Linked DNA regions of Starkeya sp. ORNL1. The protein of the gene in region 2 interacts with the protein of the main gene of each other region in a pairwise test. Links are inferred from orthologs where the notes say so. Each region holds a gene or a part of one and is shown on either strand. Other genes may lie near its edges. The genes, in order: lon and rplI.

Region 1 (6,774 bases), 850 kb from region 2 along the record:
TACCAGAATGCGTGACGCCCAAGGGCGAAGAGCGTCGTCAGGCACCGACAAGCGCGCTCCGATTTGATTCTGCGCACCATTCCCCAGCCATGATCGCGCATTCTCCCGTACTTTCTCCCGGAAGAGTGTGCAAGCGGCGATCTAAACTATTGATTTCATTGACAAAAAAAGAATGGCGGAGACGGAGGGATTCGAACCCTCGAGACCCTTTTGGGGGTCTGCTCATTTAGCAAACGAGTGCCTTCAGCCTCTCGGCCACGTCTCCAGCCGCGCCAAGCACGGCGGCGACCTGTCTAGGTTTCAAGCCCGGCGCGGTCAAGGCTCTATTACGTTCCAACGACGGACTTCCCCCGTTGACGGACGTGCTCCCGTTCAGGCGAGATGCCGCAACAGCGCCGCTGCCGCCACGAACTCGCGGCGGCGCGCCTCGCGGCGGGCGCTCGCCTCGGCGTCCGCGCCCCACAGCTCGATCTGGTGGTCCTCATCGACATGGGCGGCGGTCCAGGCCGCCTCCTCGTCGAGCGCACCCTGCCAGACGGCAATGGCGAGCAGAGCCGAGCCCGCCAGCGCCGTCATCGAAGCGAGCGCGGCCAGCCGTAGCGGATCCTCCGGCAACGCCGCCCGCACCGCCGCTACGGAGTTCTGCGGCTGCTCGACGAATCGTATGCCCTCGCTCAGCATGAAGCGCGCGCCGTGGCGCTCGCGCATGAAGTCCAGCACCGGGTCCCAATGCGCCGCCTGCCGGGCGATGAGGCTCGCGGGCCCGTCGGCGCGATAGAACAGCAGGTCGGAGCCGGCATATTTGACGATCTCGTCGGCAGTTTCGCCGGTTCGCGCCGCCACCCCGTCGAGCGCGGAGTTGACGAGGCGGGTGAGCGGCATGCTCATCGGCTCGATGAATTCGCCCTGGCTCGCCCATTCTGCCGCCAGCGCCTCGGCCAGCTTGGCGCTCGGCACCGCCAGCACGGCGCGTGAGGGCGTGCGTACAGGCCGGCCGTCCAGCAGGACGCCGTGGCCGCCCTCGACCGGCCCAGCTGCGGCCTGCTTGTAGAAGCGCTTTGCTCGCGGCGGCTGGCCGGCGCCACGCGCGGCGCGGATCGGATCCGCCGTATCGTCGCGCGTCTCGTCCCCGGCCATCAGGCGAACTCCATCCACAATTCGTCCAGCACTACGGGCAGCGACGACGCGTGATCGACTAGGCGCTCGGCGCCGGACTGCACCAGCACGTCGCGGGCATGATAGCCCCAGGTGACGCCTACCGCCCTCACGCCGGCAGCACGGGCCATCGTCATGTCGAAGCTGGTGTCGCCGATCAGTATGGTGTCCAGCGGCGCTGCGCCGGTCTCCGCCATGGCCCGCAGCACCATTTCCGGATGTGGCTTGGATGGAGCGTCATCGGCGGTCTGCACGGTGACGAAGTGCGAGGCCAGGCCGTGATGCTCCAGCACCGCTCGCGCGCCGCGCTGCGACTTGCCGGTGGCCATGCCGATCAGCGCGTCCTCGCGCCGCGCCAGCATCTGGATCACCTCGGCAATGCCGGGATAGAGCGGCTCGCGGAAGCCGGGCTCGGTGCGCAGCGTGCGGAAGGCGCCGCGATAAAGCTCGGCCAGCTCCTCGGCGGGAAACGCCGGGTCCTCGCCGCCGATGCGGCGCATCGCCTCGGTGAGGGAAAGGCCGACAATGCCGAGCACGGTCTCGCGCGGCGGCACGGCAAGGCCGGCGCCTGCAAAGGCGCGCGCCATCGCTTCAAGGATGACGTGCTGGCTGTCGACGAGCGTGCCGTCGCAATCGAACAGGACGAGCTTCACCGTCGCATCACTCACGCAAAGAATTGGTGGGCGGTGACGGGCTCGAACCGCCGACCCTCTCGGTGTAAACGAGATGCTCTACCAACTGAGCTAACCGCCCGCGCCGGGCTCGCCTCGGTGGATCGCCGCGGACATGCCGCGACGCCGACCGGCCAAACCTGACCGGAACGCTTTAACCCTTTGCGGGGAAGCGGAGCAAGATCAAAGGCGACACTCGCCACGGACCTTGGCGGATGGGCGGGTGGAATTCCACCCTGCCCGGCCTCGGCCGCCGCAGACGCCCCGCCCGATCCGCGAATTGCGGGGGCGAGAGCGCGCGGCCGACCGGAGGCGGCAGAAATCAGCCGTTGACGATGTCCTTCAGACCCTTGCCGGGCGTGAACTTCGGCGCCTTGGAGGCTTCGATCTTCACCGGCTTGCCGGTGCGCGGATTGCGGCCCTCGCGCGCAGCGCGCTTCACGACCGAAAAGCTGCCGAAGCCGATGAGCTTCACCTCGTCGCCCGCCTTCAGCGAAGCGGCAATGGCGTCGAAGGTCGCGTCCACGGCAGCCGCAGCCGCCGCCTTCGTCAGCTTGGCCTGCTCAGCCACCGCGGCGACGAGTTCGTTCTTCGTGGTCATCTGACCGTCCTTCCCTTAACATTGCACAAGAATCGTCGGCTGGGTGCACCGACGACGGGCGGGAAGCTTCCCCCAAATTGCGGCGATTGCAAGCGTGAGCGGCCGAAAACCCGCACAAATACACGATTTCCGGCGGTATTGCGGTATTATAATACCAAGAATATGACGTTTGATGACCGCCTGGAAATTGGGCGGCAGCAACGGTGCGGCACCGGACGTTCCCCACCGGAAACAAAAATGCCCGGGCAAGGCCCGGGCATTTGCTGAAGACGGTCCGAAACGAGGCGCCTCAAGGCGCCCCAGAGCATGATGCCGAGAAGTGCGAAGCGGCTTTCGGACGACATCATGCTCCAGTTTTAGACTCGATCACACTTCATGCATTTGGATCGAGTTGATCCAAATGCATCGTGATCGAGGTCTCAGTGAGCGGCGATACCGGTCGGCTCGTCGAGGCCGATCACCGGCTCGACGTCCGGAGTCGCGACCCGCTTCTCGTCCTTCTCTTCCCACACGATGGGGTCGGGCTGGCGTATCAAAGCGTGACGCAGCACCTCGTCCATGCGCGAGACCGGCACGATCTCGAGGCCGTTCTTCACATTCTCCGGAATCTCCGCGAGGTCCTTCGCGTTCTCTTCCGGGATCAGCACCTTCTTCACGCCGGCGCGCAGCGCCGCCAGCAGCTTCTCCTTGAGGCCGCCGATCGGCAGCACCCGGCCGCGCAGCGTGATCTCGCCGGTCATGGCGATGTCGCGGCGGATCGGGATGCCGGTCAGCACCGAGGTCAGCACGGTCGCCATGGCGACGCCGGCGGACGGGCCGTCCTTCGGGGTGGCGCCTTCGGGCACGTGGACATGGATGTCGCGGCGCTCGAACAGCGGCGGCTCGATGCCGAAATCAATAGCGCGGGAGCGGACATAGGAGGCCGCCGCCGAGATCGATTCCTTCATCACGTCGCGCAGATTGCCGGTGACCGTCATCCTGCCCTTGCCGGGCATCATGACGCCTTCGATGGTCAGCAATTCGCCGCCCACCTCGGTCCAGGCAAGGCCGGTGACGACACCGACCTGATCCTCGCGCTCGACCTCGCCATACCGGAACTTCGGCACGCCGAGATACTCTTCCAGGGTCTTGCCGGTGACCTTCACCGTCTTCTTCTTGGAGAGCATCAGCTCCTTCACCGCCTTGCGGGCGAGGTTGGAGATTTCGCGCTCCAGGTTGCGCACGCCCGCCTCGCGGGTGTAGCGGCGGACCAGGGTCAGCAGCGCCTCGGCATCGATCGACCATTCCTTGACATCGAGGCCGTGCTTGGCCAGCGCGGCCGGGATCAGGTGCTTGCGCGCGATCTCGACCTTCTCGTCCTCGGTGTAGCCGGCGATACGGATCACCTCCATGCGGTCCAGCAGGGCCGGCGGGATGTTCAGCGTATTCGCCGTGGTCACGAACATCACGTTCGACAGGTCGTAATCGACCTCGAGGTAATGGTCGTTGAAGGTCGAGTTCTGCTCGGGATCAAGCACCTCGAGCAGGGCCGAGGACGGGTCGCCGCGGAAATCCGCGCCCATCTTGTCGATCTCGTCGAGCAGGAAGAGCGGGTTGGCCTTCTTCGCCTTGCGCATCGACTGGATGACCTTGCCGGGCATCGAGCCGATATAGGTGCGCCGGTGACCGCGGATCTCGGCCTCGTCACGCACGCCGCCGAGCGAGACGCGCACGAATTCGCGCCCCGTCGCCTTGGCGATGGACTTGCCCAGCGAGGTCTTGCCGACGCCGGGCGGCCCGACGAGGCATAGGATCGGGCCGGTCAGCTTGTTCTGGCGGCTCTGCACCGCGAGATACTCGACGATGCGCTCCTTGACCTTGTCGAGGCCATAGTGCTCGGCATCGAGAATGGCCTGCGCGAACGGCAGGTCCTTCTTGATCTTGCTCTTGTTGCCCCATGGGATCGACAGCAGCCAGTCGAGATAGTTGCGCACCACCGTCGCCTCGGCCGACATCGGAGACATCTGCCGCAGCTTCTTCAGCTCGTGGTTTGCCTTCTCGCGCGCTTCCTTGGTGAGCTTGGTGGTCTTGATGCGCTCTTCCAGCTCGGCAAGCTCGTCACGGCCTTCCTCGCCGTCGCCGAGCTCCTTCTGGATCGCCTTCATCTGCTCGTTCAGGTAGTACTCGCGCTGCGTCTTCTCCATCTGCCGCTTGACGCGGGTGCGGATGCGCTTCTCGACCTGGAGCACCGAGATCTCGCTCTCCATCAGCGCCAGCACCTTTTCGAGGCGCGTCGTGACCTTGAGGATCTCCAGCACCGCCTGCTTCTCGGGGATCTTCACCGCGAGATGCGAGGCCACGGTATCGGCCAGCTTCGAGTGGTCCTCGATCTGGGTGACGACGCCGACGACCTCGGGCGAAACCTTCTTGTTGAGCTTCACATAGCTCTCGAACTCGGTGACGACCGAGCGGGCGAGGGCTTCGGCCTCGACCTTGGCGCCACCGTCTTCCTCCAGCGCCACCGCCTCGGCCTCATAGAGGTCGGAGCGGTCGGTATATTTGGTGACGCGGGCGCGCGAAATGCCCTCGACCAGCACCTTCACGGTGCCGTCCGGCAGCTTCAGCAGTTGGAGCACGGAAGCGAGCGTGCCGATCTTGAAGATGGAATCGGTCGCCGGATCGTCGTCGGACGCGTTCTCCTGGGTCGCCAGCAGGATGAAGGTATCGTTGCGCATCACCTCTTCGAGGGCGCGGATAGACTTCTCGCGGCCGACGAACAGCGGCACGATCATGTGAGGAAAGACGACGATGTCCCGCAAGGGCAGCACCGGGAAGGTCTGCGGGACGCCGGGCTGGAGCGCGGTGCGAGGCTTCGGGCTCGTCATGGCTCAATCCTTTCTGTTGGCGGCTCGTTCGTCCCCGCGCGAAGCGCGCGAAGGAACGAACCGTGCCGCAAGGCGGCCGGGACGCGAACGGATATCGTTGTGCGGGAGCGGAGCGGACCGCGCAGGGCGCGTCGATCCGGGGCACGTCGATCCGGTCGGGGACCGGGTTTGTTGTAGCTCAGATGGCGAGCCGCTACGACACCGTCAAGATGCCCGGCCACCGTCGCGGCCGGGCAAAATTGCCCGGCCAAGGGTGCTGGTGCGCCCTCAGGCACTCGCGCCCGCATCGCCAGCCGCAGCACGGTCCGCATAGATGTAAAGCGGGCGTGCGTTCTGCTCGACGACCTCCTTGGAGATGACCACCTCCTCGACCCCTTCCAGGCCGGGCAGATCGAACATCGTATCGAGAAGTATGCCCTCCATGATCGAGCGCAGGCCGCGCGCGCCGGTTTTGCGCTCGATGGCCTTGCGGGCGATGGCGCCCAGCGCTTCCTCGTGGATGGTGAGGTCCACATTCTCCATCTCGAACAGCCGCTGGTACTGTTTCACCAACGCGTTCTTGGGCTCGGAGAGAATCTTCTTCAGCGCCGCCTCGTCGAGATCCTCGAGCGTGGCGATGACCGGGAGACGACCGATGAATTCCGGGATCAGCCCGTACTTCAAGAGGTCCTCCGGCTCCACCTCGCGGAACACCTCGCCCGGACGGCGGTCTTCGGGGGCATGCACGACCGCGCCGAAGCCGATCGAGGTTCCCTTGCCGCGCGAGGAGATGATCTTGTCGAGGCCGGCGAAGGCGCCGCCGCAGATGAACAGGATGTTCGTGGTATCCACCTGCAGGAACTCCTGCTGGGGATGCTTGCGCCCACCCTGCGGCGGCACGGAAGCGACCGTGCCTTCCATGATCTTCAGGAGCGCCTGCTGCACCCCCTCGCCCGACACGTCGCGGGTGATGGAGGGGTTGTCGGACTTGCGACTGATCTTGTCGATCTCGTCGATATAGACGATGCCGCGCTGCGCCCGCTCGACATTGTAATCGGCCGACTGCAGCAGCTTCAGGATGATGTTCTCAACGTCCTCGCCGACATAGCCGGCCTCGGTGAGCGTCGTCGCGTCCGCCATGGTGAAGGGCACGTCGAGGATGCGGGCGAGCGTCTGCGCGAGCAGCGTCTTGCCCGAACCCGTCGGCCCGATCAGCAGGATATTGGACTTGGCGAGCTCAACGTCGCTGTGCTTCGTCGCGTGGTTCAACCGCTTGTAGTGGTTGTGCACCGCGACCGAGAGCACGCGCTTGGCATGGAACTGGCCGATCACGTAATCGTCCAGGACCTTGCAGATTTCCTTGGGCGTGGGGATGCCGTCCCGCGACTTCACCAGCGAGGACTTGTTCTCCTCGCGGATGATGTCCATGCACAGCTCGACGCATTCATCGCAGATGAAAACCGTAGGCCCCGCAATAAGCTTGCGGACCTCGTGCTGGCTTTTG
Region 2 (12,460 bases):
GCGCGCTCCAGGCGAGCCCGCGGGACGATATCGCCGCGGTGCATGTGGACGGCCCGCTGGCGCTCTATCGCGCCTGTGCCGGCTTGGGCATCCGCCGAGTGGTCCATGTCTCGGCGGCCTCGGTTGCGGCCGGGCGGCCTACCGCCTTCAACACCACCAAGCAGCGAATGGAAGAGCTGTTGAAGCCGCTCGACCTCGACTGGGTGATACTGCGGCCTGGGCTGGTGCTGGCGCCCGCGGCCTATGGCGGCACCGCGCTGCTGCGCGGGCTGGCGGGGTTCCCCTGGTTCATTCCCACCGTGCATCCGGAGCGCATCGCGCAGGTCATCAGCGTGCATGATGTCACGGAGGCAATTTTGCGCGCGCTGTCGCCGCCCTCCCCGGCGCGGATTTCTGTCGACCTGCTCCATGAGGCGCCGACCCGGCTGGCCGAGATCGTCACCGCGCTGCGCGGCTGGCTCGGCTTTCCACCGGCGAAGGTGATTGCCATCCCAACCCGGCTCGCCGGCCTCGCTGCCAAGGCGGGCGACGCGCTCGCCGTGCTCGGCTGGCGCCCGCCGATCCGCAGCACCACGCTCGCCCAGCTCGGCATGGGCGTCACCGGCGATGGGGCGGCGTGCGAGCGCGCGTTCGGCTTCCGGCCGGCCTCACTCTCGCAGATGCTGGCGCAATCGCCGTCAAGCGTGCAGGAGCGCTGGTTCGCGCGGCTCTATTTCATCAAGCCGCTGGCGCTGCTGGCGCTCGTGCTGTTCTGGCTGCTGTCCGGACTGATCGGGCTCGCCACCGTCCCGGCTGCCGCCGCGGTGCTGGAGCGCGCCGGCTGGCCGGCAATCCTCGCCATCGGCGCGGTGGTGGCGGGCTCGCTCGTCGATATCGCGCTCGGCGCCCTCGCCGCCTTCCGCCGCACCGCGCCGACGGCACTGAAGGGCATGATCGCGGTGTCAGTGCTCTATCTGCTCGGTGGCACGCTGGCGCGGCCGGACCTGTGGGCGGATCCGCTCGGCCCGCTGCTCAAGGTGGTTCCTGGGATGGTACTGGCGCTCGCCGCCCTCGCGGTCATGGATGAGCGCTGATGGAACTCTATCTCGCGCTGAAGACGCTGCATGTGATCGGCGCCACCATGCTGCTCGGCACCGGCGCCGGCATCGCCTTCTTCATGCTGATGGCGCACCGTACCGGCGATGCGCGGATCATCGCCCATGTCGCCGGTATCGTCGTCATCGCCGACACCATATTCACCGCGTCGGCGGTGATCCTCCAGCCGATCACAGGAGCGGCCCTGGCGAACATCGCCGGCTGGCCACTCTTCGAAGGCTGGATAGGCCTCAGCTTGCTGCTCTATGTGGTCACTGGCCTGTTCTGGCTGCCGGTGGTGTGGATGCAATGGCGCATGCGCAACCTCGCCCGCGCCGCTGCCGCGGCGAGGAAGGATCTGCCGGCGGAGTATCATTGGCTGTTCCGGCTCTGGTTCGCGTGCGGCTTCCCGGCCTTCGCCGCGGTGATCGGCATCGTCTGGCTGATGGTGGCGAAGCCGAACTTGTAGGCCACGCACCTTGCTTTTGCCGGCTTTTGCCGTATAAGCGCGCCCACTGTCAGTCCCGGCCGGGGGCTGAACGGACGGTCGTGCTTATTCGCACGACAGGCTCCCTGACAAAAGCCGCCGTCCCGTGTCCCCGCCTTCGAGATGGTTTCGAGCCTTTCCACGAGGCTCGAAGGGCTCGCCGCCGGGATGACGGCCGCATCCGATGACGGATGCCGGATACCATGGAAAGGCTAGGAACATGGCTCTTTACGAGCACGTCTTCCTTGCGCGCCAGGACGTCACGGCGCAGCAGGTCGAAGAGATGACCACCCGCTACAAGGGTGTGATCGAGGCCAATGGCGGCACGGTCAGCAAGACTGAATACTGGGGCGTGAAGACGCTCACCTACCGCATCCGCAAGAATCGCAAGGCGCATTTCTCGCTGCTCAACATCGACGCCCCGGCTCCGGCCGTCGCCGAGATGGAGCGCCAGATGCGTATCGACGAAGACGTCCTGCGCGTCCTGACCATCCGGGTCGAGGAACTCGAGGAAGGCCAGTCGGTCATGCTGCAGAAGCGCGACCGTGACGATCGCGGCGATCGCGGCTTCGGTGATCGCGGCTTCGGCGGCGACCGCGGCTTCGGCGGCGGCGGTGGCCGTGGCTTCGGCGGTGGTGATCGCGGCTTCGGCGGCGGTGGTGGCGGCGGTGGACGCAGCTTCGGCGGCGACCGTGACGATCGTCCGCCGCGTCGTGACCGTGAAGAGGCGGCTCCGGCCAGCAGCGGGGAGAGTGAGTGATGGCTTTCAGTGGTACCAGCGGCGCTCCCGCTTCCAGCGGCGCTCGCCGCCCCTTCTTCCGCCGTCGCAAGACCTGCCCGTTCTCCGGCGCCAATGCGCCGAAGATCGACTACAAGGACGTGCGCCTGCTGCAGCGCTACATCTCCGAGCGCGGCAAGATCGTGCCGAGCCGCATCACGGCGGTCTCCGCCAAGAAGCAGCGCGAGCTGGCCGCCGCGATCAAGCGCGCGCGCTTCCTCGGCCTGCTGCCCTTCGTGATCCGCTGAGCCGGACCTGACTTCCGTCCCCGGCCGGGTGCCGGGGACGCCAGACAGATAACGACAGGTCTTCGGGAATGGTCCCGCGGGCCTTGGCTGGGGCGGACATGATCCGCCTCTAACCGCTCGAAAGCGGGACAGCTGGTCGAATGATACAGACGCTCCTCATAGCGCTGGGTGCCGGCGCGGCATCCGCCCTCCTCGTCGCCACGGTTGCGACGGGTAGCGCGCTGTCTGTGCCGCTGTTCTATCTCGCCCCCCTGCCCGTGCTCATTGTCGGCCTCGGCTGGTCGCAAATGTCCGCGCTGATCGCCGCCTCGGCAGCGGCGGTGGGCCTCGGAGTGCTGTTCGGCGTGGAGTTGCTGGTCGCCTATGTGGCCGGCGTCGGCCTCCCGGCCTATGCGCTCGCCTATCTCACGCTGATGGCGCGGCCCAATCCGACCTCGGGCGAACTCGAATGGTTCCCGGTCGGGCGCCTGGTGCTCGCAGCTGCCATTCTCGGCTCGCTCGCCGTCGCAGCCCTGATCCCGCTGGTCGCCGGCGATGTCGAGGCCTATCAGGCGGCGCTGAAATCGCTGATGACCAGCATGCTGCAGGAGCGCGCCGGCGAATTGCCGCCCGACGCCGACCGGCTCACCGACTTCCTGGTGCTGGTGATGCCGCCGGCCGCGGCGGTGCTGACCATGGTGACCCAGCTCGGCAATCTCTGGCTCGCCGGGCGGGTCGCCCGCACCTCGGGCCGGCTGATGCGGCCCTGGCCGGATCTCGCCTCCCTTACCTTGCCGCGCGGCGCCATCGTGCTGTTCGGCGCCGCCATCGGCATTGCCGCGCTGATGAGCGGCTTTGTCGGCCTGATCGCCGAGACGCTGTCGGCGACACTGATCATGGCCTTCGCCTTCGCCGGGCTCGCGGTGGTGCATGCCACCACCCGCGGCGCGGCCGGGCGCACGCTCGTCATTGCCACCGTATGGCTCGCCGCTTTGGTGCTCGGCTGGCCGTTCGCGGTGCTGGCGATGCTGGGTGTCGCCGACCTCTTCCTCGATCTGCGGGCGCGGATGCGCAACCGCCGGCCGCCCGGCAGCCCGCCGGCCGCCAACGACCTTTGAATTGAATTCCTAGAGACGATCACGACACAGACAAGAAACGGAGAACTGAGATGGAAGTCATTCTGCTAGAACGCGTCGCCAAGCTCGGCCAGATGGGCGAGACCGTGCGTGTGAAGGACGGGTTCGCCCGCAATTTCCTGCTCCCGGCCGGCAAGGCGCTGCGCGCCACCAAGGCCAACAAGGAGCGCTTCGACTCGATGAAGTCGCAGCTCGAGGCCCGCAACCTCGAACTCAAGTCGGAAGCCTCGAAGGTCGGCGAGAAGCTCAACGGCACGGAAGTGACGCTGGTGCGCCAGGCCGGCGAAACCGGCCAGCTCTATGGCTCGGTGTCGACCCGCGACATCGCCGATGCGCTGACCGCCGCCGGCTTCACCGTGACCCGCACCCAGATCGTGCTGAACCACCCGATCAAGACCATCGGCCTGCATGCGGTGCCGGTCACGCTGCACCCGGAAGTCGAGGTCTCGGTGAAGGCCAACGTCGCCCGCAGCGTCGAAGAGGCGGTGCGCCAGTCGCGTGGCGAGGACCTCTCGGTCAATCGCGACGACGAGGATGAGGACGAGGAGACGCTCGAGGCTCAGGCGGAAGCGGCCTCCGAGGCGGCTGACGAGGCCGACGAAGCCCAGTCCTGACGCCTTCGCGGATACTGACCTAACGTCATACGTCGAATTGCGTAGCCCGGCCGGTCTCGGCCGGGCTTTTTTGCGATTCAGGTATGCGACGGCATCATTGCTACGCCTCGAATATTATGATGCAATTATCTTCATCAAAGGGAAACATGCCCCTTCAGTGGGCAGGCGGTTCTGATTACCGGCCGCTGGTATTCCAGGGAGGCGGCCGATGGAACGGTTGCTTGCTCGCGCCTTGTCGAAGGTGGTTCGCACCGGCGACCTGATCGTCACCCTCGCCTCGGGCGAGGCCCGCCGCTTCGGCGACGGTTCCGGCCCACCGCTCGCCATACGCTTCAATTCGGAAAAGTGGCAACGCGCAATCGCGCTCGATCCGGAGCTGAAATTCGGCGAAGCCTTTACCGAAGGCGGCGTCGTGGTGGAGCGCGGCGACATTGCCGGCGTGCTGGCACTGTTGATGTCGCAAGTCGGGCTGAAGCCGCCGGTTGTCCCAGCCAAAGCATTGCTGGGGCTACGCTATCTGCTGCGACGCCTGGCCCAGTTCAACCCTCCGGACCGCTCCCGGCGCAATGTCGCGCATCATTACGACCTGGATGGGCGGCTCTATTCACTCTTCCTCGATGCAGACCGGCAATATAGCTGCGCCTATTTCGAGCGCCCGGGCCAGACGCTGGACGACGCCCAGCTCGCCAAGCGCCGCCACATCGCCGCCAAGCTGCTGCTCGACCGGGCCGATCTCGAACTGCTCGACATTGGCTGCGGCTGGGGCGGGCTCGGGCTCTATATGGCGGAGAATGCGGGAGCCAGGGTCACCGGCATCACGCTCTCCGAGGAGCAACTCGGCATCGCCCAGTGCCGCGCGCAGGAGCGCGGGCTGGATGGGCGCGCCGAGTTCCGCCTTCAGGACTATCGCAAGACACCGGGCACGTTCGACCGCATCGTCTCGGTCGGCATGTTCGAGCATGTCGGCGTCGGCCATTACGACACCTATTTCGCCCGTGTCGCCGAGTTGATGAAGGACGACGGCGTCGCGCTGATCCATTCCATTGGCCGCTCGGAAGGACCGGGCATCACCAATCCCTGGATCGCCCGCTACATCTTCCCGGGCGGCTACATCCCGGCACTGTCCGAGGTGCTGCCGGCGATCGAGAAAGCGGGGCTCTACGTCACCGACATCGAGATCCTGCGCCTGCATTATGCCGAGACGCTGAAAGCCTGGCGCGAGCGCTTCATGGCGCACCGCGAGGAGGCCGAGCGGCTCTATGACGAGCGTTTCTGCCGGCTCTGGGAGTTCTATCTCGCCGCCTCCGAGATGGCGTTCCGCCACCAGGGCATGATGGTGTTCCAGGTGCAGCTCGCCAGGCGCGAGGGCGTGGTGCCGATGACGCGGGACTATATCCCGCATGCCGAGACGCGCCTGCGCGCCGCCGAGAACCGCAACCGGCCCGGCCTGCGGCTGGCAGGGGAGTGACCCCCTTCCCACGATCCGTCATCCCCGAATTGCCGCAGGCAATATCCGGGATCGCGTGACGTTCTCTACCTTCACGCGATCCCGGCTCTCCGACTTCGCCGACGGCCGGGATGAAGACATACATATGAGTCGGACACCGACTCACCCCACGTCACGGTCAAGCGCGATTTCGCTGTCCACAGCCGCTCCACAGGACAAAATAACGCCGCCCGAATCGCGTGAGACTCGACGCTCGCGGAGGGTTAGCTGTTGAGGTGGACAAGCACCGCGAACACGGAAGATCTGGAACGAAATGCTCGACTCCCCCGCCCGCCCCACGGCGGCGTCCGAACCCAGCTACCGCACCGCGCCCCACAATGTGGAGGCCGAGCAGGCGCTGTTGGGCGCCATCCTCGTCAATAACGAGGCGTTCTACCGGGTGTCGGACTTCCTGGAGCCGCGGCACTACTTCGAGCCGATCCATGTGCGCATCTACGAGACCGCGGCCGCGCTGATTCGCGCCGGCAAGGTGGCCACTCCCGTCACGCTGAAGACCTTCATGCCGGCGGACTTCGACGTCGGCGGCATGAGCGCGCCGCAATATCTCGCGCGCCTCGCCGCCGAAGCCACCACCATCATCAATGCCGAGGATTATGGCCGCACCATCTACGACCTCTCGGTGCGCCGCGACCTGATCGCGATCGGCGAGGAGATCGTCAACGAGGCCTATGAGGCGCCGATCGACGCGACGCCACAGGGCCAGATCGAGGAAGCGGAGAAGCGGCTCTACGAGCTGGCCGAGACCGGGCGCTACGATGGCGGCTTCCTGCGCTTCACCGACGCGCTGAAGGAAGCCGTCGACATGGCGAGCCGCGCCTTCCAGCGCGACGGCCACCTCTCCGGTCTCGCCACCGGGCTCGACGACCTCGACGCCATCATGGGCGGCCTGCAGTCGTCGGACCTGATCATCCTCGCCGGCCGCCCCGGCATGGGCAAGACCGCGCTCGCCACCAACATCGCCTACAATGTCGCCGCCGCGTATCGCGGCGAGACCTTGCCGGACGGCTCGGTGCGTGCGGTCGATGGCGGCATTTGCGGCTTCTTCTCGCTGGAAATGTCGGCCGAACAGCTCGCCACCCGTATCCTCGCCGAGCAGACCGAAATCCCCTCCTACAAAATCCGCCGCGGCGATATCTCGGAATCCGATTTCGACAAGCTGGCCGCCGGCGCGCAGATGATGCAGACCGTTCCGCTCTATATCGACGACACCGGCGGCATCTCGATCGCCCAGCTGCGCGCCCGGGCGCGGCGGCTGAAGCGCCAGCGCGGGCTCGACTTCATGGTGGTGGACTATCTCCAGCTGCTCACCGGCTCCTCCAAGCGGGCCTCGGAAGGGCGCGTGCAGGAAATCACCGAGATCACCACCGGCCTCAAGGCGCTGGCCAAGGAACTCGCCGTGCCGATCATGGCGCTGTCCCAGCTCTCGCGTCAGGTCGAGAGCCGCGACGACAAGCGCCCGCAGCTTTCGGACCTGCGTGAATCCGGCTCGATCGAGCAGGACGCCGACGTCGTGATGTTCGTGTTCCGCGAGGAATATTATCTGAAGGGCAAGGAGCCGAAGGAAGGCACCGAGGAATGGTTCAAGTGGGACACCGATCTGAAGGCGGTGCAGAACACCGCTGAAGTCATCATCGGCAAGCAGCGCCACGGCCCGACCGGCACCGTGAGGGTGGCGTTCGAGCCGCAATTCACCCGCTTCTCCTCGCTCGCCCGCGATGACCGGCTGCCGGTGCCGCATTCATGAGCGGTATCGATCGCGCTGCCATTCCGCAGGCCGAAGCTGGCGGCATCCTCACCGTCGATCTCGGCGCCTTGGCCGCGAACTGGCGCGACCTTGCCGGCCGCGTGGCGCCGGCCGAGTGCGCCGCCGTGGTGAAGGGCGACGCCTATGGCACCGGGCTCGAGACCTCGGCGCAGGCGCTGTGGGATGCCGGCGCCCGTACCCTCTTCGTCGCCCTGCTCTCGGAAGGAAAGCGGCTGCGCGCCGTGCTGCCGGCCGCGACGATCTATGTGCTGAATGGCCTGTTCGCGGGCACCGAGGAGACCTATCGCGACTCCCGCCTGCGCCCGGTGCTCGGCAGCCTGCCCGAGATTGCGCTCTGGACCGCGTTCTGCGCCAGGATCGGCAACAGGCTTCCCGCCGCCCTGCATGTCGACACCGGGATGAACCGGCTCGGCCTCGCGCCGAGCGAAGCGGTGGGACTGGCCGAGACCCGCGAGGAGATCGGCTTCGAACTCGCTCTGCTGATGAGCCATCTCGCCTGCGCCGACGAGCCGGGCCATCCGCTCACCGTGCGCCAGCTGGAAGACTTCCGCGCTATCGCCGCGCTTTTCCCCGGAGTGCCGGCCTCGCTCGCCAATTCCGCCGGCTGCCTGAGCGGACCCGATTTCCATTTCGACCTGGTGCGGCCGGGTATCGCGCTCTATGGCGGGCGCTCGCGCGCCGACATGGCGCCGCTGCGCCCGGTGGTGACGCTCGAATTGCGCGTCAGCCAAGTACGCGACGTCCATGCGGGCGAGACCATCGGCTATGGCGCCGCCGCTACCGCAAGCGAGCCCATGCGCATCGCCATCCTCGCTGCCGGCTATGCCGACGGCATTCCCCGCCTCGCCGGCTCCTCGGACACGCGCGGAGGCGCCGAGGCCATCATCGCCGGCCGGCGCTGCCCGCTGATCGGGCGCATCTCGATGGACCTGATGGCGCTCGACATCACTGCCCTGCCGGAGGATGCGGTGAAGGCCGGCGACCTCGCGACGCTGCTCGGCAGGCAAATCGGCGTCGACGAGCTGGCGCGCCATGGCGAGACCATCGGCTATGAGATCCTGACCTCGCTCGGCCGGCGCTATCACCGGCGCATCGGCTGATGGCGAAGCGTACCTCCAGCTTCGTCTGCCAGAATTGCGGCGCCACCTATCTGCGCTGGCAGGGCAAATGCGATTCCTGCGGCGCCTGGAACTCCATCGCCGAGGAACAGGCGGCAACCGACGCAACCCCGATCGCCCAGCGCACCTCCCGCAAGGGCCGCGTGTTCCCGCTGGAAAGCCTCACGGGCACCAGCGAGGAGGCGCCGCGCGCCAAGGTCGGCATTGCCGAGTTCGACCGCGTCACCGGCGGCGGGCTGGTGCCGGGCTCGGTGCTGCTGATGGGCGGCGATCCCGGCATCGGCAAGTCGACGCTGCTGATGCAGGCCGCCGCCGCGCTGGCGAATGGCGGCCACCGTGTCATCTATGTCTCCGGCGAAGAAGCGGTGGCGCAGGTGCGCATGCGCGCCGACCGTCTCGGCCTCACCAGCGCGCCGGTGGAGCTCGCCGCCGAGACCAATGTCGAGGACATCGTCGCCACGCTCGCCTCCGGCAAGGCGCCGACGCTCTTGGTGGTCGATTCGATCCAGACCATGTGGACCGAGACGGCGGAATCCGCGCCCGGCACGGTGACGCAGGTGCGCTCCTCGGCGCAGATCCTGATCCGCTACGCCAAGCGCGCCGGCGCCAGCGTGGTGCTGGTCGGCCACGTCACCAAGGACGGCCAGATCGCCGGCCCGCGCGTGGTCGAGCACATGGTGGATGCCGTGCTCTCCTTCGAGGGCGACGGCGCCCACCAGTTCCGCATCCTGCGCGCGCAGAAGAACCGCTTTGGACCGACCGACGAGATCGGCGTATTCGAGATGACCGGGCTCGGCCTCGCCGAGGTGGCCAACCCGTCCGAACTCTTTCTCTCCAATCGCGACCGCGGCGCGCCGGGCACTGCGGTCTATGCCGGCATGGAGGGCACGCGCCCGGTGCTGGTGGAGATCCAGGCGCTGGTGGTGCCGACCAGCCTCGGCACGCCGCGCCGCGCCGTGGTCGGCTGGGACAATAACCGGCTCTCCATGGTGCTCGCCGTGCTGGAGGCGCGCTGCGGCGTGAAGTTAGGGGGCCACGACGTGCACCTCAATGTCGCGGGCGGCTTCCGCATCTCGGAACCGGCGGCGGACCTGGCGGTGGCGGCGGCGCTGGTCTCCTCGCTCAGCGGCGCGGCGCTGCCGGCGGACGCGGTCTATTTCGGCGAGATCAGCCTGACTGGCGCGGTGCGCCCGGTCTCGCACGCCCCGGCGCGGCTGAAGGAGGCGGTGAAGCTCGGCTTCTCCCGCGCCGTCATCCCCTCGCCCGCCGCGCGCGAGAATGGCGGCCGCGAGGCGCCGGACACCGCCATCGCCACCTCTCGTGTCGCCTCCCTGGGCGAACTGGTGGCGGATATTGCGGCAAATGCCCCGAAACGGCCGCGTGCGGTGCCACAAGACGGATGACGCGGACGCGCGGCCGCGCTATACCTCGCGCGCTCCCGGTCGGGCCGGTTCTACCGGTGCCGATTCTCCTGTTCCTCCGGCGGAACGCGCTTCGGTCACGGTGCCAAATCCTTGACGCTGCTCGATATAATTCTCCTCGCCGTCATGCTGGTCTCCGGGCTGCTCGCTATGGTGCGCGGCTTCATGCGGGAGATCTTCGCCATCGCGTCCTGGGTGATCGCGGCGGTGGTAACGCTCTATGCCTATCCCCACGCGCTGCCCTACGCGAAGCAGTATATTTCGCAGGACACCCTTGCCATGGCGGTGTCGATCGGCGGCGTGTTCCTGCTGACGCTGCTGATCGTCTCGATCATCACGGTCAGGATTTCCGACGCCATTCTCGACAGCCGCATCGGCGCGCTGGACCGCACGCTCGGCTTCCTGTTCGGGCTGGCGCGCGGATTCCTCATTATGGTTGTAGCCTTCCTGTTCTTCAACTGGCTGGCCCAGAACGAACAGGGACAACCCGAGTGGATTCGCGACGCTCGCTCCAAGGTGGTCTTGCAAAGCGCCGGTGACTGGCTCATCTCCGTTTTGCCGGATGATCCTGAGAAGCTGATCCGCGAAATTCGCGGGCCGAAGGATACCGACCAGGAGGCCACCGAGCCGCCGCCGGAGCCTGTCGCTCCGCAGCAGCCCGCGCCGCCGGCACAGTAATTGCGGAGGGATCGCCGGAACGGACATCGTTTCGGCGGTTTTTCGTTGCAGTGGCAGGAACGGAGCGCGCGCGGTCCCAATCCGCGCTTGAGGAGATCCATCATGGCATCTGGCGGTGACGGCGCAGGCGCGACGGTCGCGGATTTCGAGCCCTTCGACCCCAATGCCGACCGGCTGCGCGAAGAATGCGGCGTGTTCGGCATCTATGGCCATCCCGACGCTGCCGCCATCACCGCACTCGGCCTCCACGCGCTCCAGCATCGCGGCCAGGAAGCCGCCGGCATCGTCACCTATGACGGCCGCCGCTTCCATTCGGAACGCCGGCTGGGCCTGGTCGGCGACGCCTTCTCCGACGGCGAGGCGATCAAGCGCCTGCCGGGCGAGGTCGCGGTTGGCCATGTGCGCTATTCCACCACCGGCGAAACCATACTGCGCAACGTGCAGCCGCTGTTCGCCGAACTCGACGGCGGCGGCTTCGCCATTGCCCACAATGGCAACCTCACCAATGGCCTGACGCTGCGCCGCCAGATCATTCGCGACGGCGCCATCTGCCAGTCGACCTCCGACACCGAAGTGATGCTGCATCTGGTGGCGCGCTCCAAACGGGCGCGCTTCACTGATCGCTTCATCGACGCGCTGCGCACGCTTGAAGGCGCCTATGCCTTTGTCGGCCTCACCAACAAGAAGCTGGTCGGCGCCCGCGACCCGCTCGGCATTCGCCCGCTGGTGCTCGGCGAGCTCGACGGCCACCCGATCCTCACCTCCGAGACCTGCGCGCTCGACATAATTGGTGCGCGCCACGTGCGGGACATCGAACCCGGCGAAGTGATCGTGTTCTCCTCCGACAAGGTGGAGACGCTGCGCCCCTTCCCCGTCGTGTCGCCGCGCCCGGACATCTTCGAATACATCTATTTCGCCCGGCCGGATTCCATCGTCGGCGGGCGCAGCGTCTATCAGGTGCGCAAGACGCTCGGCCAGCAGCTGGCGCTGGAATCGCCTGCGCTGGCCGATGTGGTGGTGCCGGTGCCGGATTCCGGCGTGCCCGCCGCGATCGGCTATGCCCAGGCTTCCGGCATCCCCTATGAGCTCGGCATCATCCGCAACCATTATGTCGGCCGCACCTTCATCCAGCCGACCCAGTCGGTGCGCGACCAGGGTGTGCGGATGAAGCATTCGGCCAACCGCTCGGTGGTCGAGGGCAAGAGCATCGTGCTGCTCGACGACAGCCTGGTTCGTGGGACGACATCCGTCAAAATCGTCCGCATGATGCGCGAGGCCGGTGCCCGCGAGGTGCATTTCCGCATCTCCTCGCCGCCCATCACCCATCCGGACTTCTACGGCATCGACACCCCGGACCGCGACAAGCTGCTGGCCGCCAGCCTCGATGTGGAAGGCATGCGCCGCTATATCGGCGCCGACAGCCTCGCCTTCCTCTCCATTGACGGCGTCTACCGCGCCATGGGCTATGAGGGCCGCAATCCGGCGCAGCCGCAATTCACCGACCATTGCTTCACCGGCGAATATCCGACGCCGCTCACCGACCTCAGGGGCGAGATGGCGCCGCGCCAGCTCTCGCTGCTGGCCGAAGCCAGCTGAGAGGCAGACCGAACATGCCGGCACCGACCGGCGCCTGAAGAAAGCTTGGGGGGACGGCA

The links.
Region 1: the proteins of rplI (region 2) and lon interact in binary tests that used the Escherichia coli proteins (3 or more experiments, as listed by UniProt). The link is inferred for Starkeya sp. ORNL1 from one-to-one orthologs.

What each region holds. Positions count from the first base shown.
Region 1 is NZ_CP048834.1:465,297-472,070, reverse strand. The notes cover bases 2,570-5,643. They hold lon (endopeptidase La), read right to left. Parts: upstream 5,292-5,643; coding sequence 2,847-5,291; downstream 2,570-2,846. Other genes in these bases: clpX (ATP-dependent Clp protease ATP-binding subunit ClpX), read right to left, coding at 5,559-5,643. Also shown: G3545_RS02245 (ATP12 family protein), read right to left, coding at 373-1,137; G3545_RS02240 (HAD-IA family hydrolase), read right to left, coding at 1,137-1,808; G3545_RS02230 (HU family DNA-binding protein), read right to left, coding at 2,149-2,427; more of clpX, read right to left, coding at 5,644-6,774.
Region 2 is NZ_CP048834.1:1,314,865-1,327,324, forward strand. What follows is about bases 2,568-5,525. They hold rplI (50S ribosomal protein L9), read left to right. Parts: upstream 2,568-3,734; coding sequence 3,735-4,316; downstream 4,317-5,525. Other genes in these bases: rpsR (30S ribosomal protein S18), read left to right, coding at 2,568-2,587; G3545_RS06430 (DUF2232 domain-containing protein), read left to right, coding at 2,728-3,684; G3545_RS06440 (cyclopropane-fatty-acyl-phospholipid synthase family protein), read left to right, coding at 4,525-5,525. Outside these bases: G3545_RS06410 (SDR family oxidoreductase), read left to right, coding at 1-1,073; G3545_RS06415 (DUF2269 domain-containing protein), read left to right, coding at 1,070-1,543; rpsF (30S ribosomal protein S6), read left to right, coding at 1,782-2,321; more of rpsR, read left to right, coding at 2,321-2,567; more of G3545_RS06440, read left to right, coding at 5,526-5,784; G3545_RS06445 (replicative DNA helicase), read left to right, coding at 6,077-7,567; alr (alanine racemase), read left to right, coding at 7,564-8,688; DNA repair protein RadA, read left to right, coding at 8,688-10,109; G3545_RS06460 (CvpA family protein), read left to right, coding at 10,221-10,805; purF (amidophosphoribosyltransferase), read left to right, coding at 10,908-12,401; G3545_RS06470 (VOC family protein), read left to right, coding at 12,460-12,460.